DNA from 2 places in the Sphingomonas flavescens genome. Region 2 is predicted to be linked to the other one. Evidence: predicted binding sites of a transcription regulator. Region 2 holds the regulator's gene; the other holds the start of a gene.

Region 1 (9,735 bases), 1.1 Mb from region 2:
TAATCTAGCGCGGCACGGGTTGGCGGGAACGCGCAACCCCGCACGGCATTTGTCGTCCGTGACCGACGATCTGCCCGCCCAGACGAAGTTTCAATGGCTGGCGCGGTTCGGCTTTGTGATGCGCGGGCTTCTCTACATCGTCATCGCCTGGCTGGTGATCGTCAACGGACGCACCGAGGACCTCACAGGAGCGATGGCGTATTTGGGCCACGGCGCTGGACGCGGACTACTCGTGTTTCTTGCGGCCGGCATGGCGGGTTACGGCGCTTGGCGCCTGTGCGACGCCGCCTTCGGGATGGACAGCGGCCGGCACCACGGCAAAGCCTGGCGGAAGCGCATTGCCGCCGCTGGCAGCGGGACAATCTATCTTTACCTCGCCTGGAAGGCGTGTCGGTTCATGCTCGGCTACTATGCCGAAACAACCTCCGTCCATCAGAACGCGGCCACGGCGCTGCACCTTCCGGCCGGGGATATAGCCCTCGGAATTGCCGCTGCCGTTCTGGCCGGCGCGGGCGTCGTTCAATTTTACAAGGCAGCGAGCTGCTCATTCCTAGATGACCTGTCCGAAGCTGCCAGCGAGCCCTTCGCGCGCTGGGTCGGGCGCATCGGCTACACGGCGCGCGGCATTATCTTCCTTACGGTTGGCTGGCTGCTTGCCAAGGCTGCGCTGAGCCACCGCGCTGCCGACGCAGGCGGCCTTGAACAGGCGCTGGACGCGCTGCGCGGGCCGCTGCAGTTCCCCATCGCGGCCGGCCTAGCTTTCTTCGGCGCCTATTCGATCATCGAGGCGCGCTACCGCACCATCCACCATCCGCCGACCCAGCAGATCAAGCGAAAGGTGGCGGCGGCGGTCGACGCTTAGGGAACGATGGGCAGCATCACCGAGGTGGCCGTCGCGCCGCCGCGATAGACGGTCTGCGTCGCCTTTCGGTAGTCGCCCTGCCTCGCGTAGAAGATGTTTGGGACGAAGGTTTGCGGGTTGCGGTCGTAGACCGGGAACAAGCTCGACTGGATCTGCACCATGATCTTGTGACCCGGCAGGAACACGTGGTTCACATTGGGCAGACCCCAGCTGTAATGTTCGACCTTGTTTGCCCGCAGCGCGCGCGGCTTCGCGAAGCTGTCGACATAGCGGCCGCGGAAAATCTCGATCCCGATCGGCAGCTCGAAGCCGGACATGTCCTGCTTCGATCCCTGCGACGCGCCCTCCGGCGTTTCGTTGGGATAGACATCGATCAGCTTGACCACCCAGTCGCTGTCGGTGCCGCTCGTGGCCGCGTAAAGCTCGACTTGCGGAGCGCCCATGATGTGCACCGACTTGGTCAACGGTGCCGTCGTATAGCTGATGACGTCAGGGCGGTTGGTGACGAACCTCTGGTCCTGCACGAGCCATGACTTCCACTGCGCGCCGCCGATGGGCCGCGGCAAATAGGGCACAGGATTGGCGGGATCGGAGATGTAATCGTCGCGGCCCGCGACCGTTGGCCGTTCGAAGCCCGCAGTGCCGTTGCCCGTCAGGTACAGCGGCGTCTGCGTGCCCATCGGCCAGCGCGGGCTCGCCTGCCACTCGTTGATCCCGGTTGCGTAGGTTAGCGCGTTCGGCGTCTGCGGATCGGGGGCGCCCTTTAGATAATGGTCGAAGAAGGGCTTCACCCACTTCTGGCGCCACTCCAACGCGGTATCGCCGGTGAAGGTAATGTCGCCGAGATCATAGCCGTAATGGTTGGCGCCCGAGTGCCGCCACGGGCCGATCGCCAGGTGAAGCAGGCCGCTGCCCTCATATTTGGCCTTCAGTGCCTTGTAGACCGCCGGCCCGCCGTAGCTGTCTTCCTGATCCCACTGACCCACTTCGATCAGGGTCGGCACCGTCAGCGGCCGCGCGGCGAGCCACTTGTCGACCGCCTGACCCGACCAGAATTCGGTGTAGGCCGGGTTCTGGAACAGCTTCTGGACGAACGGATAATGTTCGATGCCGAGGTGGCGGGCGAGGTCGCCCATCGATCCGGCCTGCAGGTAATAGGAATAATCGTCGCCCGGCCCGCGCGCGATGCCCTTGCCCTCGGCCTTCGCCGTGCTCTGCGACACGGCGAAGTCCAGGCTGCCGGTGCGGAAAGCGCCGTTGTGGAACCAGTCATCGCCCATCCACCCGTCGACCATCGGGCTCTGCGGCACCGCCGCCTTTAGCGCTGGGTGCGGATTGATCTCCGACGCGAGCGTCAGGAACCCGAGATAGGAGGAACCGATCGTGCCGACCTTGCCGTTCGACTCCGGCACGTTCTTCACCAGCCAGTCGATCGCGTCATAGGCATCGGTGCTTTCGTCGATGCCGGTATTGTTGAGCGGTCCGACGATCGGGCGGTTCATCACGAACTGCCCTTCCGAATTGTGCAGTCCGCGAATGTCCTGCTGGACGATAATGTAGCCGTCGTTGACGAACTCCTTGTACATAATGGGTAGCGTGTCGACGACCGACTGGCTCGCGCTGCGGCTCATGCTTCCCTTCGCGTCGTAAGGCGTCCGCGAGAGCAGGATCGGACCGTTCTGCGTGCCCTTCTTCATGACGATGACGGTGTAGAGCTTGGTGCCGTCGCGCATCGGGACCATCGCGACGCGCTTCACGAAATCGGCTTCCGGCAGCATCGGTTCGTACTTGGCGACGACGTCCGGCGTCATCGGGGTGACGCGTGCAGGCGGCGGCGCGGCGGCCAGCGACAGCAAGGGGAGGATGGAGATGGCGAGGCGGAGGGCGGGCTTGCTCATGGCGACGTTGGTAGGACTGGCGCCGACCGCTCGCAAGCGCCGGTTCGGCGTATCGCTAAACACCTGTATGGACAGGAGAATATTTGGAACATATTGAGAACTCGTGGCTCAGTTGGATGTTCAGGCCAAGCTCGCGATTCTCGCCGATGCGGCAAAGTACGATGCTTCGTGCGCGTCGAGCGGCACGTCCAAGCGTGACAGCCGCGGCGGCAAAGGCATCGGCTCGACCGAGGGTATGGGCATTTGCCACGCCTATGCGCCCGACGGTCGCTGCATTTCGTTGCTCAAGATCCTGCTGACCAACAGTTGCATTTTTGACTGCGCCTATTGCATCAATCGCAAGAGCTCGAACGTCCGCCGCGCGCGCTTCACGGCGGAGGAAGTGGTTCGCCTGACGCTCGCTTTCTACAAGCGCAATTACATTGAGGGACTGTTTCTCTCTTCCGGCATCATCCGTTCGTCCAACTACACGATGGAACAGATCGTCGAGGTCGCGCGCAGCCTGCGCGAGGACCACGATTTCCGCGGCTACATCCATCTCAAGACGATCCCCGACGCGGACGCGGAACTGGTGCGGCAGGCGGGCATCCACGCCGACCGCGTATCGATCAATGTCGAATTGCCGACCGTTAGCGGTCTCACCAATCTCGCGCCGGAAAAGAATGCTGGGCAGATCGAAGGGGCGATGAGCGACATGAAGTCGTCGATCGTCGACGCGAGGGATGCGACCCGTAAATATCGCTCTGCGCCCAAGTTCGCGCCCGCGGGCCAGTCGACGCAGATGATTGTCGGCGCCGATGCCGCGAGCGACGCGGACATCGTCGGCAAGGCGAGCACGCTGTACGACCGCTTTGCGCTGCGCCGTGTTTATTATTCGGCCTTCTCGCCGATCCCCGACGCCAGCGCGGTGCTACCGCTGAAACGCCCGCCACTGATGCGCGAACACCGGCTCTACCAGTCGGACTGGCTAATGCGCTTTTACGGCTTTGCGCCGAAGGAGGTGCAAAGCGCGACCGATGAGCAGGGCATGCTCCCGCTCGACATCGATCCGAAGCTGGCTTGGGCACTGAAATATCGCGAAAGCTTCCCCGTCGACATCAACCGAGCGCCGAAGGAGATGCTGCTGCGTGTTCCGGGGCTCGGCACCAAGGCCGTCAGCCGAATCCTGCAATCGCGGCGCTGGCGGAAGCTGGCCCTCGACGACGTGGGCCGCCTGACCCTGTCGATCACCAAAGTCCGGCCGTTCATTGTCACCACCGATTGGCGGCCGACGGTGCTGGTCGACCGCCTGAATCTGAAGAGTCTCATCGCGCCGCGCGAGAAGCAGCTCGAACTCTTTGGCGCCTGAGCCGTTGCACGGCGCAAAGGAGCTAACAGCAATGGCCAAGGACATCTTTGAACGCTTGATCGCCGATCACAACAAGCATCGCCGACTCATCGAGCAGATCGAGCGGACGAGCGGTGATAGCGACGAGCGGCGCGCGCTATTCGAACAATATAAGACCGACGCGACCGCGCATGCCGCGACCGAAGAAGTCACGCTGTACAGCACCCTGATGGCTGAAGTGACGATGCGCGAATATGCGCAGCACGCGGCCGCCGATCACCACGACATCGCCGACGCGTTCAAGGAAGTCGAAGAGGCCGATCCCGCTTCGTCGGCCTGGCTCGCCAAATTCAAGAAGCTGAAAGACACCTATCTCGACCATCTGAAAGAGGAAGAAGAGACAATCTTTCCCGACGCGCTCAAGGATTTGGGGGAGGACAAGGCGGTCGAGCTCAAGGATGCGTTCAACGCGCTCAAGCCGGAAGAGATCGAGCGCGCGGAATCCGGCGCTGACGAGAAGATCGCCGACAAGATCGGCTGATGCCGCGCGAGGGGCCGATGATCGACGCGCACCGCGTCACCTTGTCGGCCCCTGACGATTTCGAAGGCTGGCGCGACGCCGCGCGCGATCTTGCCGACGCGGGCGTGCCTGCCAGTGCCGTCGTGTGGCGCGTCGAGGGCGATGACGGCGATCTGTTCGCGACTGAAAGTGCCACATCACCGGCGCCGAGTTTCGCGGTCCCGCGCGGCTTCGTCGATCTGGCCAGGGCGGTGGTCTGCCACTCGGATCCCGAGCGGTTCGCTTTGCTCTACACCTTACTGCTGCGGCTGAAATCTGACCGCCATGCGCTGGAGGATCAGGCCGATCCGCTGGTCCGGCGCCTGCAGGACCTCGCCAAGTCGGTGCGGCGTGATGTGCACAAGATGCACGCCTTCGTCCGCTTCCGCGAGATCGATGACCGCTTCGTCGCCTTCTTCGAGCCCGAGCATCACATCGTCCGGCGCGCCGCCAGCTTCTTCGTCAACCGCTTCACCAGCATGCGCTGGTCTCTCCTGACTCCCGAGCTGTCGATCCATTGGGACGGGCAGAAGCTGACCGAAGGACCGGGGGCGACACGCGCCGACGCGCCGTCGGGCGATCCGCTCGAGGAGACCTGGCGCACCTATTACGCTTCTATCTTTAACCCCGCGCGGCTGAAGGTCGGCGCAATGTTTAAGGAGATGCCCAAGAAATATTGGCGCAACATGCCGGAGACCTCGCTCGTTGCCCCCCTTATCGCCGGTGCGCGCAATCGGGAGCTTGAGATGATCGCCAAGTCCGCTGGAGAACCTGCCGTAGCGAAGGAAGGCCTTGCGCATGCGCTCGAAGCCGAGCGCGCGATCGAGCCAGGCGGCAACCTGCGGGCGTCATGGGAAGCGCTGCTAAAGGATGCGCGGAAGTGCACGCGCTGCGATTTGTACAAATGCGGCACCCAGACCGTGTTCGGCGAGGGCCCGCTCAACCCGCGCATCATGTTCGTCGGTGAACAGCCTGGCGATCAGGAAGACCTCGCCGGCCGCCCCTTCGTCGGACCCGCCGGCCAGTTATTCGATGCGGCACTGGAAAAGGCAGGCATCGACCGTACCGAGACCTACGTGACCAATGCCGTAAAGCATTTCAAGTTCGTTCAGCGCGGCAAGAAGCGCATCCACAGCAAGCCCGGCGCTGGCGAGATCGAGGCCTGTCGCTGGTGGATCAGCAATGAGCGCGAGCTAATCCGCCCGCCCGTCACCGTCGCCCTTGGCGCAACCGCCGCGCACAGCCTGTTCGGCAAGACGATGGCGATCGGCAAAAACCGCGGTTCCCCATTGCAGCTTTCGGACGGCAGCGAATGCTGGATCACCGTTCACCCCAGCTTCCTGCTCCGCATCCCCGAAGAAGATCGCCGGCAGGAGGAACGCGCCCTCTTCGTGCGCGACCTCAAGCGGATTCGCGAGCGGGCCGAGGAACTGGCCGCCTAGAAGCGGTAGCCGATGCTTGCTTTCACCGTCCGCGGCGCACCCGGGGCGATATTGTTGTCGCCGTTCGCCGTCGGGAAATAATGCGCGCCGAGCAGGTTCTCGACGTTCACCTGCGCTTCGATCCCGCCCGGCAGCGCGTAATAAAGCGCGCCATCGACGCGGGTATAGCCCGGCAGCTTCACCGCATTGCTGATCGAAGCATAGGATTTGGACCTCGCGATCACGCCCAGGCCGGCACCAATGATCTTGGTGAAATCGTAGCGATTCCACAGCGAGAAGCTGTGACGCGGCACAAGCGGGACATGGCGCCCCGCGGGGGCGGTCGTGGTCGTCTTCGTGATCTCCGCTTTCTGGTAGGAATAGCCGCCGGAAACGAGCCAGCGGCTGGTCACGCTGCGTTCCAGTCCAAGCTCTATCCCGCGGCTACGCTGCGCACCGGTCAGCACGGTCAGGCTGGGATTGGCGGGATCGGTAGCGCGCGTATTGGTGCGATCCAGCCGGTAGATCGCGGCTGTCGCCAGCAGCCCGCCGGGAAGCTGCAGCTTGCCACCCACCTCGTAATTATCGAACCGCTCCGGCTTCAAACCTTCGGTTACCGAAGTTAGCCCGCTGAACTGATCACCGGACTGCGGCAGGTAGGAGCGGCTATAGCTCGCGTAGAGCGAGAGATTGTCGGTTGGCTTCAGGACAAATCCCAGCCGCGGCGACCAGAGGTGATCACGGCGCCCGAAACGCCCGCCGCCGACGGCGCGCAGGTCGTCTACGTCGACTTTGAAGCTGTCGAAGCGCAGTCCCGCGACGATTTCCAGCCAACTGGCCGGACGGATCTGATCTTGGACGTACAGCGCCGCGACGTTGGCGTGGACGCGGTTGTCGGCATCGCTCACCGCCGGTACGAAAGTCACGTTCGCATCGACGGTCGGATTGGTGATCGGAACGCTGTTCGTGCCCGCTGCGAAGACCGCCGTCTTGCGCAGGTTCCGCGATTTTTCCCGCCCAACCTCGAAGCCGACCAGCATGGTCTGATCGATGCCCGCCAATCGATTCTCCCACACCAGGTCCGTCTGGCTGAACAGATTCTCGCGGTCGTTGCGGTTGTTGTAGCCGCTCAGGGCCACCCGTCCGGTCGCCGGGTTGTACGCACCCGAAAAGATGTTCTGGTAGAATTTGTCGTAGTGACCGAACATGGTCCGGTTCTTGAAGGTCAGACCCTCGGCGACGCGATGCTCGACCGCGACGGTTGCGATGTTCACGTCGGCCTTCGCGAAGCTCTTTTCGGGATCACCGAAAAATGTCCGCGTGAAGCCGCGAATGGGCTCGTCGCCATGGGCGGGCACGCCGCGGTCCGCGGTCCGCCGATCATGGAAATATTCGTAGCTGAGGTCGATGCGCGTATCTGGACCCGCCAGCAAAGCGGCGGTCGGATTGATCCCATAGCGTTTGGTTTCGACGTTCCGGCGAAAGCTGTCGCTGTCTTCGAACAAGCCGTCCAGACGGATTCCCACGATTGGCGACAGCGGCTGGTCCAGATCTACGCTTAGCCGCCGGGCACCCCAACGGTCGCCGGATGCGGTCGCGCTGCGGCCCACACTCATGGTGGGCCGCTTAAGGACGCGGTTGATGATCCCGCCGCCGCCGCCCCGGCCGAAGATCATGGCGTTTGGGCCCTTCAGGACCTCGACGCGATCGACGTTGTAGAAGTCGCGGTAATATTGGACGTCGTCGCGGACCCCATCGATGAAGAAATCCGCGGTGCTCGAATTGCCGCGCAGGACGATCGCGTCGCGATTGCCTTCGCCGCTATTGTAGGACGCGCCCGGCACGAAGTTGAGCAGGTCCGACACCGACCGCAATTGCTGGTCTTCGATCTGCTGTTGAGTGACGACCGTAATCGCCTGCGGAACGTTGCGAAGGTTGGTCGCCGTCTTGGTCGCCGTCGTGGTGACCTTAACGCCATAGGGGGTTCGCTCGCCGGTGATGACGATGTCCGGCCCGGCATCGGTGGCTTCGGCCCTATCCGCGTTGTCCGCCGCATGCGCGGCTGCAGCGCTGCTGAGCAAGATGGCAGCCAGCGACAGTCGGTAGTTCAATGTTCGATCCCCTTCGTCTCGGGGCTCGACTAGTGTTATTGAAAGTCATTCGCAATAGCAAAACTATTCAGCCGCTAATAGCGTCTCCGCTGCGCCGAGGTCGACCGAGACCAAACGACTGACGCCTTTCTCGATCATCGTCACGCCGTACAGCCGGTCCATGCGGCTCATCGTCACTGCATTGTGGGTGACGATGAGGTAGCGAGTATCTGTTTCCTGCGTCATCCGTTGCAGCAACTCGCAGAAGCGCTCGACATTGGCGTCGTCCAGCGGCGCGTCGACTTCGTCGAGCACGCAGATCGGCGCAGGGTTGGTCAGGAAGATCGCGAAGATCAGCGCGACTGCGGTCAGCGCCTGCTCACCGCCCGAGAGCAGGGTCAACGTCGACAGCCGCTTACCGGGCGGCTGGGCCATGATCTCCAGGCCGGCCTCAAGCGGGTCGTCGCTCTCGACCAACTCAAGGTGGGCCTGGCCACCCTCGAAGAGCGTTGTGAACAGGCGCCGGAAATGCGCGTCAACCTTCTCGAACGCGGCAAGGAGCCGCACTCGGCCCTCGCGGTTGAGGTTGCCGATCGACCCCCGCAGCCGGTTGATCGCCTGCGTCAGCTCGTCGGCTTCCTCCGCCCCCTTGATCCGCGCCGCGTCGAGTTCGGCGAGTTCCTGCTCCGCGACAAGGTTGACCGGCCCAATCCGCTCGCGCTCAGCGACCAGCTGCTCCAGCGTCGTCGCCTGCTCGTCGGCATTGGCGGGCTCGTCCGCGTCGAAGCCGAATTTCTCGGGCAGTCGCTGCGGGACGATTTCGAACTTCTCGACTGTCTGCCGCGCATATTCAGCGCTGCGCGCCTGTTGCGCTTCGGCGCGGGCCGTCGCCGCGGCACGCCGCTCGCGTGTCTCGGCTGAACGTTCGTTGGCGGCGGAGACTAGCTGGCCGGCCGCGATCAGGTCCTGCTCGGCCTCCCGCTCGGCGGTCGTGGCTTCACCGATCTGCACCTGGCTGTGATCGTTGCTGTGCTCAAACTCGCGGATCGACGCGTCGAGTGCGGCAGGTTCCTGCTGCAGTTCTTCGCGCTCCGCCCGCTGCTGCTCCTGCCGCTCCGTGGCCATCGCCAGCCGCTTCTCAGCATTGGTCTGACGTGCCCGCCATTCCGCTTGCTCGCGCCCGGCGGCAGCCGACCGCTCGCGATCGGCCGCAGTTTCGCGCGCCTTGGTCGCCGCTTCAGCGCGCTTGTCAGCAACCGCATTCGCCAGCTCGGCCGCCTTGCCGCGCGCCGTCTCGACCTCCTGCTCCAGCGCCGCTGGGTCGGGGAGGGTAGCCAGCGTCTTCTCGGCCGCTGCCACGGCTTCGCGTGAGGCAGCAAGCACCGGGTCGAGGTCCGCGAGGCGCTGGTCGAGCCCCGATCGTTGCGCCTCCAGCCGCTCCAGTGCAGCGGTCGCGGCGTCAATTGCTCGTGCCGCCTCGCGCGCATCGCGTTCGGCCGTCAGCGCTGATGCGCGTGCCTGCTCCGCATCCGTTCGGCACTTGTCCATCGCTCCGAGCGCCTGATGGCGCTGGTCGGT
Region 2 (9,735 bases):
GTCGGCGAAGAATTGCGCGCCGCTGTCCCCGGTCAGCCGGAACGGGCGGCGGGACAGGTCGACTGCGCTGATGTGATCCCAAACAACCTTGGTGCCGACATGCTCGGCCTGCGCCTGCATTTCTTCCATCAGCCACGGGCCCTGGATGACCTCGCGGAAGCCAGGATAATTTTCCACGTCCGTCGTGGTCGTGAGCTGGCCGCCCGGTTGAATCCCCTGGATCACCACGGGGCCGAGGCCTGCACGCGCCGCGTAAATCGCCGCGGTGAGGCCGGCCGGCCCGGAGCCGAGCACGGCCACCCGCGTAGAAATGCTGTTCGTCATCGAACAACATCTAAGCGGCGTGACGCCACGCCGCAATGCTGGTTACCCGCAGTTAAACGGCGCGGCGGCCGGTAACGAAGTTCCAGATCACGACGATAACGGCGATGACCAGCAGCAGGTGGATGAGGCCGCCGCCGACGTGGACAACGAACGCGCCCAATACCCACAGGATGAAAAGAATGATGGCGATGGTCAGGAGCATCGGACAGCCTCGCGTTGGTGAAGGACGTGAACGTAACCAACGCGCACAAAGGGCGTTCCGTTAACTGATGTCCATCAAACGAGGCGCGATTGCTCCACCGCAGCGCCGATGAACCCGGCAAAGAGCGGGTGCGGCTCGAACGGGCGGCTCTTTAATTCGGGGTGAAACTGGACGCCGATGAACCAGGGGTGGTCGGGCCGCTCGACGATCTCCGGCAGCGCGCCGTCGGGCGACATGCCGGAAAAGATCAGGCCGCCATTCTCCAGCGCCTCGCGATAGTGGACGTTGACCTCATAGCGGTGGCGGTGCCGCTCGCTGATCGTGTCGGTGCCGTAGATCGAGCGGACGACGCTGTTGCCGTCCAGCTTTGCGGGATAGGCTCCGAGACGCATCGTGCCGCCGAGGTCGCCGCCAGCGGCGCGCTTTTGCAGCCCCTCCTCGCTCATCCACTCGGTGATCATGCCGACCACGGGTTCCGAGGTCTCGCCAAACTCGGTCGTCGACGCTTCGGCGATGCCGGCGACGTTCCGTGCTCCCTCGATGCAGGCCATCTGCATGCCGAGGCAAATCCCGAAGAAGGGAATTTCGCGCTCGCGAGCGAACTTCACGGATGCGATCTTGCCCTCGCTGCCGCGTTCGCCGAAACCGCCGGGAACGAGGATGCCGTGCAGCGGCTCGAGCTCGGCCGCGATCTCGGCGTCGGGATGCTCGAAGAGTTCGGCGTCGAGCCACTGGATGTTGACCTTCGCGCGATTGGCGATGCCCCCGTGGACCAGGGCTTCCCGGAGGCTTTTGTAGGCGTCGGGTAGCCCGACATATTTGCCGACGACGCCGATCGTGACCTCGCTGTCCGGGTGGTCGATGGCGTCCATGACGGCGTTCCAGCGAGTCATGTCTGGCGGCGGCGCATCCTCGATTCCGAATGCGTAAAGGACTTCGTCGTCCAGGCCTGCCCGATGATATTGCAGCGGCACGTCGTAGATGTTGCGCGCGTCGAGCGCGGGGATGACCGCCGACTTCCGGACGTTGCAGAAGAGCGCGATCTTCTCGCGGTCGCTGTCGGGCAGCGGACGGTCGCAGCGGCAAAGCAGCACTTCCGGTTGAACGCCGAGGCTGGCGATCTCGCGGACGGACTGCTGGGTCGGCTTGGTCTTCAGCTCACCCGCGGCGGCGATCCACGGCACGAGCGTGGTGTGCACGCTGACCGAATTGCCGCGGCCGAGATCGTTGCGGAGCTGCCGGATCGATTCGATGAACGGCAGGCTTTCGATGTCACCGACGGTGCCGCCGATCTCACAGATGACGAAGTCGAGGCCGTCGGTGTCGGCGAGCGCGAATTCCTTGATCGCGTTGGTTACGTGCGGAATGACCTGGACGGTCGCGCCGAGATAATCGCCGCGCCGCTCCTTCGCGATAATGTCGCGGTAGATGCGGCCGGTGGTGATGTTGTCCGATTGGCGCGCCGATACGCCGGTGTACCGCTCGTAATGGCCGAGATCGAGATCGGTCTCGGCGCCGTCGTCGGTAACGAAGACCTCCCCATGCTGATACGGGGACATCGTCCCCGGATCTACGTTGAGATAGGGGTCGAACTTTCGAATGCGGACCTTGTATCCACGCGCCTGGAGAAGCGCCCCGAGGGACGCCGAAAGCAAGCCTTTTCCAAGCGAGGAAACCACGCCGCCGGTGACAAAAATGAACCGCGCCATGGGTGTCGGGGCTTAGGGGGTGTTGGCGCGGCGACGCAACCCGCCGCGTGAAATAAATTCGTGGAAAGCGTCGCTTATTGGGCGAGTGGGACCGCTGGCGCGGATTGGTTCTGCGTCGCTGGCGCGGTCGGCGTCGGCTGCACGGGCCGCGTATCCTGGACCGGCGCGGTCTTGCCGGCGAGCGAGGTATCGATCTTCGCCGGTTCCCGCGATGCGCCGGCGATCGCCGCCATCACGATCGACAGGACGATGAATGCGCCGCCAAGAACGGCGGTTGAGCGGGTCAGAAAGTCCGCCGCACCGCGCGCCGTCATGAAGCCTGAGGAACTGCCACCCACGCCGAGGCCGCCACCTTCCGAGCGTTGCATCAGGATGACGGCAACGAGCGACGCAGCAATGAGCGATTGAACGATCAGCAGGAAGGCGAACATTTAAGACCTTTGACGAATGAGGTGCGGAAGCAAGTAGCGGCCACCGCACCCGCTTTCAACCGGACTACTGACCCTGCGGCGCGGTTGCCGATCCTTTGACTAGCGTTTCGAGCTGCGCGGATGAATAGCCGACCGTCACCGAACCGTCGGCATTTCCCCGAACGCCGCTGGTCGGGAAAGCCAGCTTCTGCCCCGACTTTAGAGCGATCACGACTTTATCGTCAGCAACCGAATCGATCGTGCCAACCGTAGTGCCGCCGATTCCTTTGACAGTCGCGCCGGCGACCACCGCGGCATTCGCCGACGCTGCCGTCGCTTCAATCTGGGCGTCGAGCTGCGCCTGCGTCATCCCGAACAATAGCTTGCCGCCCTCCGCCCTGAAGCTAGACTTTGGCAGGAGTGCCTCGTGCTTGCTCGTCTTCACCTGAAGGTTGTCGCCCTGAATGGCTGTGACTGTGCCGACCGGTGCGCCCGCACTGTCCACGACCTGCATGCCGACACTCTGCGCGGCGACCGGCATGGCCAAAGCGAGACCCAAAAGACCAACGACGAAATTGTTCCTCACCATCTTGAACCCTACCTTTCGTTAGGGGCCTTAGATAGCATGCGCCTGCTGTTTGTGAACTGAACGGTTGAAATTTACAGTCCTGCCGCTGCGACGATGGGGAGAAAATCCGCGGCTTTGAGACTTGCCCCACCGACGAGCGCCCCGTCCACGTTCTCAATGCGGAAAATCTCGGCGGCGTTGGAGGCCTTAACCGATCCGCCGTAGAGAATGCGGAGCTGGATGCCTGCGGCCCCAAAACGCTCCTGAAGCTTGCCGCGGATGGCGGCATGCATCTCGGCAATCTCGGCAATGCTCGGGATCTTGCCGGTGCCGATAGCCCAGATCGGTTCGTACGCGATGGCGAGCTCGGCACCGCCGGCGAGTGCTGGCGGAAGCGATCCCTCGAGCTGGGTGAGTACCGTTTCCACCGCGGTGCCGCCTTCTCGAACGTCGAGGCTTTCGCCGCAGCAGAGGATGACGTCGAGGCCAATCCCAAGCGCGGCCTCGGCCTTCGCTCGCACCTCGTCATCGCTCTCCCGCTGCGCATCCCGCCGCTCGCTGTGCCCGACGATGGTCAGCCTAGCTCCGGAGTCCTCCAGCATTTGCGCGGAGGTGCAGCCGGTGTGGGCGCCTTTTTCGGCATGGTGAACGTCCTGACCGCCGATTGCGAAGCCCGGCACCGCCTCCACCGCGCGATGGATTAGGATCGAGGGAAGGCAGAGCGCAACGTCGACGCTCGGATACTGACGAGATCCTTCGGCGATGGCGCGGATTTCCGCGACGTCCGACGAGACGCCGTGCATCTTCCAGTTGCCGGCCACGAGCTTCTTCACCATGCGCAAACTCCCCTGCTCGCCGGTCCCGTAGCGGCGCCGCTTGATGCGTGCCACCCCCGCCCCTAAAGCACCCCCAACCTCCACTTCGCACCGGATACCGATGCTCTCCTTCTTCCGCCGTCTTTCCAAATCCAAAATCGGCACCGGCATCATGGCGCTGATCCTGATTGCCATCCTGGCCGGGTTCGCAATCGCCGACATTTCCAACTTTGGATCAGGCAAGATCGGTCTGGGTGGAAGCACAGGTGCGCTGGCCAGCGTCGGCAACCAGGACGTGACCGAGCGCGAAGCCAGCGAGGCGATGCAGCGCCGGCTTCAGGAAGCGCGGCAGCAGCGGCCCGAAGCGGATTACAACAGCGTCATCAGCGACCTTCCGGCGGTCATCAACGCGTTGATCGACCAGAGCACAATGCTGGCATTCGCCGACAAATATGGCTTCCCGCTCTCCAAGCGGCTGGTCGATGCGGAGATCGCGCAATTGCCCAACACCAAAGGCCTGGACGGCAAGTTCAGCGAACAGGCTTATCAGCAGTTCCTGGCGCAGCAGCGTCTGACCGACCCGCAAGTCCGCCGCATCTTGTCCGGGGGTTTGTTGCAGCGGCTGATGCTGACGCCGATCGCGACCAACGCTCGCGTGCCGGTCGGCATGGCGACGCCATACGCGTCCCTGCTGCTCGAGGCGCGCGAAGGTGAAGCCGCCATTGTCCCGACCGAACTGTTCAAGGCCGGACTGAAGCCAACGGACGCGCAGATCCAGCAGTTCTACGGGGCCAATCGAAATCGCTACACAGTGCCGGAGCAACGAGCGCTGCGCATCGCTCGGATCGGCGCGGAGCAGGTCGCCGGCGTTGTGCCGAGCGACAAGGAAATCACCGATTATTACAATGCGAACAAGACGGCCTATGCGCCCAGTGACACGCGGTCGCTAACGCAAGTCGTGGTGCCCGACCAGCCGACGGCCAACGCCATCGCCCAGCGGGTCAAGGGCGGTCAGACCTTGTCTGCGGCCGCCGCCCCGGCAGGCGCCCACGCTGCCCTCACCACGCTGACAGATCAAAGCCGCGCGGCCTACTCCAGCGTGGCTGGAGACAAGACCGCCAATGCTGTTTTTGCGGCTGCCAACGGCGCGTTGGTCGGGCCCATCCAGTCCGACTTCGGATGGGTGATCGTGAAGATCGATGCAGTGAAAGCCGGTGGCGGCAAAACGATCGAGCAGGCCCGCGCGGAAATTGCGACAAAGTTGACCGCGGACAAACGGAAGAGCGCGATCGAGGATCTGGTCGACAAGGTCCAGACCGCACTGGACGATGGCAGCAACTTTGCCGAGGCGGTCGCGGCAGCCAAGCTGCCCGTGACGACGACGCCGCTGATCACGAGCGCCGGTACATCACGCGTCGACGCGGCTTACAAGGCTCCTGCAGAGCTTGCGCCGGTGATCAAGACCGGGTTTGAGATCGCACCCAACGACCCGCCCGAAATCGTCGCGCTGGGCGGCGACGCCGGTTACGCGGTGGTCTCCCCCGGCCAGGTTCTGCCGGCAGCCCCGGCACCCCTGACGAGCATTCGCGACCGGGTCGCGACCGACTGGATCGTCGACCAGGCAAACAGAAAAGCTGAAGCCGTCGCCAAGCAGATTGCCGACAGGGCCAGTGCCGGCGCCCCCATTGCCGATGCGGTCAAGGCCGCCGGCGTCACGCTGCCGCCTTCGCGCCCCATCGCTGCCCGGCGCATCGAAATCTCCGATCAGCGCGGCAACGTGCCCCCGGCTTTGCGGGCGTTGTTCACAACCGCAACCGGTAAGGCACGAATGTTAGCCAATCCCGCAGGGGGCGGATATTTCATCGTTAAAACCAATAAGATCACGCCGGGCAATGCGCTCAGTGCGCCGCAGCTAATCACCCAGGTTCAAAGCCAGTTGAGCGAAGCGACGGCGCAAGATTATGCGGAACAATTCACCGCCGCACTACGCAAGGAAATGGGCGCAAAGCGTAATGAAAGCGCGATTGCTGCCTTCCGGACCCGTCTTCTCACCAGCGGGAATTAACGGGCAAAGCTTGACCACAGTATCTTTGTTTCCTAAAAGTTCCCCGTTCGTTCCTGAAGGGGTTCACGGCCATGCTCACCGCCAAGCAGCGCGAATTGCTGTTGTTCATCGATGACCGCCTCAAGGATAAGGGGATCAGTCCCAGTTTCGATGAAATGCGCGAGGCTTTGGACCTGAAGTCCAAGTCGGGTGTGCACCGGTTGATCTCGGCGCTGGAGGAACGCGGCTTCATACGCCGACTGCCCAATCGGGCGCGCGCGCTTGAGGTGGTGAAGCTACCTGAAGCAAGGCCATCGGCCACGGTGACACCAATCCGCCCGGTGACCACGGCGCCTGCCAACGACACACTTGAAATTCCGATGCACGGCAAGATTGCCGCGGGCACACCGATCGAGGCGCTGCAGGGCACGGAAAGTTTTGCGGTTCCGGCGGCTTTGCTCGGCACGGGCGAGCATTACGCGCTGGAGGTTTCCGGTGATTCGATGGTCGACGAGGGCATCCTCGATGGCGACTTCGCGTTGATCCGCAAGGTCGATGTCGCGCATGACGGCGAGATTGTCGTGGCATTGATCGATGAGGAAGAAGCCACGCTCAAGACTTTCCGCCGCGAGGGCAGCATGATCCGTCTCGACCCGGCGAACCGCAATTACGAGCCTCAGCGCTACGATCCGCGGCGGGTGCGGATCCAGGGCCGACTTGCCGGTCTGATCCGCCGTTACTGAGGTGAGCGGGCCGCGGATCGATTATGTCGAATTGCCAAGCGCGACGGCGCATGAGCTCACGTGGGCTTTCTATGCAAAAGCGTTTGGCTGGACGTTCACGAAATACGGACCAGATTACGCTGCAACGACAAACGGCATCACGGACCTCGGTCTACAGGGCGACCGGAGCGAAGCGCTTTCGGCTCCATTGCCCGTCATTCGGGTCGACGACCTCGATGCGGCATTCAATCAGGTAGCCGGTGCGGGCGGCGTGATTGCCAAGCCCATCTTTGCGTTCCCGGGTGGCAGGAGGTTTCACTTCATTGATCCGTCCGGGAGCGAACTCGCGGTCTGGAGTGCGACGTAGAGCTTAACTTTGGGCGTGAAGCCCATGGATGATTGCCCACGCGCTCCGAGACAGTCGCTATGCGGGGCACATCGGCGAGCGTGATCGCGAGTCCTCCGGTCTGCTTGAGGCTGGCCGCGTCAAGCTTCAACCAGCGGGGCACGCAAGCTTTCGGCAAACGTCGATCCGAGATGACAATGTCCGCAGACGCGCAGGCCTGTGTAATCGCGGACCAATCGATCCGGGTTGCCGAGCGCGTGGCAAGCAGGTGCCACGCCGATCCGTTTCTATGGATGGTCGTCAGGCAAGCGTCGTAGGTGCAATCACTGGTCGACTGTGCATCAATGGCGGAGGGATCGCCGTCGTATCCTGACGCTTCGGCGAGCAAACTGCGGATGTAGTCGCCGGCACGGTCACGCAGAATGTAAACTTCTCCAGCGTCAGCAATGGCGAGGTGACGTCCATCGCCCGTGATCAGGAGGTCGGGCGCGGGGGCGGCGAGCGCGCCGGCGGCCCCGACGGCAATGGGGAGGAGCCCCAGGCGACGAGCCCGCGTCGTCCATAGGCAAATCCACAACCCGCCGGCGGCAAGCAGTGCGTAGGACCAGCCCGGCATCGACGGCATCATCGCAATCGCACCTCGCGCGGATCCGACGACATGCGCCAGGGCGAGCAGTGTTTTGATCGCCAGACCGCAAAGGAACCACAACGGCCGACCTAGCCCAATCCCGTCGAGGATAAGCGCTCCTGCCTCCAATGGCATCACGAGGAAGGTCGTCAGTGGAATGGCAAGGATATTGGCGGCGACCCCGTAGAGACCTGCCCGGTGAAAATGGAAAAGCGCAATCGGAATTAAGGCACATTCGACGGCGACCCCGGTCGCAATGACTCCCAGCAGGCTGCGTCCGATGCGCTGCAATAGCCCCTCTTCCCGCCGTTCCAGTAACCACCGCGCCCACGGAGCGGAATGAAAGGCGACGATGGCGGTCACCGCCGCAAAACTCATCTGGAAGCTCGGGCCAGCCAGCGCTTCAGGGCGAAAGATCAGTACCACGAGCGCACCGGTGGCAATCAGCCGGATGCTGATCGCCTCACGGCCAAGCGCTATCCCGGCAAGCACGAGCAACGCGGCGACACAGCTTCGGACGGTCGGCACCTGGGCGCCAGTGAGAAGGGTATAGCCAATCCCTGCCATTGCCCCCGCCGCGGCCGCCACCAGCACCAAGTTAAATCGGAGCGCCAGCCATTCACTCAGTGCAAGTAACTTGAGGGTTAGGAACATGGCGAAGGCGACAACCGCCGCGATGTGCAAGCCGCTAACCGACAAAAGATGCGTGAGGCCGCTGCGACGCATGGCGTCGGCGTCTTCTTGGTCGACCGCATTCTGGTCCCCGGTCGCCATTGCGATGGCGATCCCTGCGTCGTTGCCAGGCAGGCGATCCATGATGTGGCGCCGGAGCCGGTCGCGGACCCGGTCGAGGCCGTGCGGCTGCGCGGCTTTGGTGACGGTGACCGGACCGAGCGTCTTGCCGACTGCGCCGATACCCTTGAACCAAGCATCGCGAGCGAAGTCGTAGGTGCCGGGCAGCGCCATTGGCGGTGGCGGCGCGAGGCGCGCGCGAAGGTCGACAACCGCTCCCGGCGCGATACCCGCGGGAAATTTGTCTTCGTCAAGCGATACGCGGACCGTCGGCGGGAGCCCTGGCGTTCCGGACTTGAGCAGCAAGCGGACAGTTTCCCGCGCGGGGAGGTGGTCGACGGCCGAGACGGTCGCGGTGAATTGAACGACCTGCGGCCGGTCGAGGCGTGGCGACGCGACCCAGGCCGACCGTGCCCAGACGAGCGCGCAGCCGCTCGCCGCGGCAAATGCGAACCAGGCGAGCGCCCGCCCGCTCCGCTCCTGCCCGATGGCCAGACCGATCAGTACAAGCGCGAGCGAAACGCAAAGGAACGCCTGCCAGCCCCGCGGTCCGGCGATGACGAACCATGCCGCGATCCCGGCACCGAAGCCGACGACGAACCAAGGCGGCAACTGGGCGCGCTCCGCCTCGAGGAAGCCTTCGACCTCCCCGTGAAGCGCGGAAATCCGCGTCTTCCAAAAGCTCCGAGCACGCTGTGGAAGAGGCGCTTCCCCTATGTTAGGGGCGCTCGTCCGTTGCATTGCAGCATAGAGAGAAGAGCAAAGCGCCGCCCGGCGCAAGTGAGAAACTTTTGGCCGATCAGAACAACCGTCCCGTCGTCACCCGCTTCGCCCCCTCGCCGACCGGCTACCTCCACATCGGCGGTGCCCGGACGGCGCTGTTCAACTGGCTCTACGCCCGGCACCGCGGAGGCAAGTTCCTGCTTCGCATCGAGGATACCGACAAGGCGCGGTCTACTGAGGATGCCATCGATGCGATCCTGGACGGGATGAACTGGCTCGGCCTCGATTGGGACGGCCACGAATATTATCAATCGCAATTCTGGGCGCGGCATGCCGAGGTGGCGCATCGCCTGCTGGAGCGCGGCGCCGCCTATCGCTGCTATATGACGCAGGAAGAGTTGGCAGCCCAGCGCGAGCAGGCGCGTGCGGAGCGCAAGCCGTTCCGCATCGAC

The links. The regulator LexA, encoded in region 2, represses DNA repair genes until DNA is damaged. The targets are predictions, from matches to a motif close to GTTCCNCNCTTGTTCT.
Region 1: the regulator LexA is predicted to act here: its motif matches at 2,846-2,861, upstream of QU596_RS07650 (putative DNA modification/repair radical SAM protein).

Annotation. Positions count from the first base shown of each region.
Region 1 covers NZ_CP133016.1:1,481,461-1,491,195, reverse strand. The annotation lists gene QU596_RS07665 (hypothetical protein) at 1-3, shown strand, start outside; gene QU596_RS07660 (DUF1206 domain-containing protein) at 59-862, shown strand; gene QU596_RS07655 (CocE/NonD family hydrolase) at 859-2,760, opposite strand; gene QU596_RS07650 (putative DNA modification/repair radical SAM protein) at 2,864-4,108, shown strand; gene QU596_RS07645 (hemerythrin domain-containing protein) at 4,140-4,628, shown strand; gene QU596_RS07640 (UdgX family uracil-DNA binding protein) at 4,628-6,088, shown strand; gene QU596_RS07635 (TonB-dependent receptor) at 6,085-8,178, opposite strand; gene smc (chromosome segregation protein SMC) at 8,242-9,735, opposite strand, start outside.
Region 2 covers NZ_CP133016.1:341,094-350,828, reverse strand. The annotation lists gene trxB (thioredoxin-disulfide reductase) at 1-324, opposite strand, end outside; gene QU596_RS01825 (lmo0937 family membrane protein) at 377-526, opposite strand; gene QU596_RS01820 (CTP synthase) at 601-2,235, opposite strand; gene secG (preprotein translocase subunit SecG) at 2,310-2,666, opposite strand; gene QU596_RS01810 (ribosome maturation factor RimM) at 2,731-3,234, opposite strand; gene tpiA (triose-phosphate isomerase) at 3,306-4,049, opposite strand; gene QU596_RS01800 (peptidylprolyl isomerase) at 4,150-6,093, shown strand; gene lexA (transcriptional repressor LexA) at 6,165-6,815, shown strand; gene QU596_RS01790 (VOC family protein) at 6,817-7,161, shown strand; gene QU596_RS01785 (ComEC/Rec2 family competence protein) at 7,115-9,172, opposite strand; gene gltX (glutamate--tRNA ligase) at 9,352-9,735, shown strand, end outside.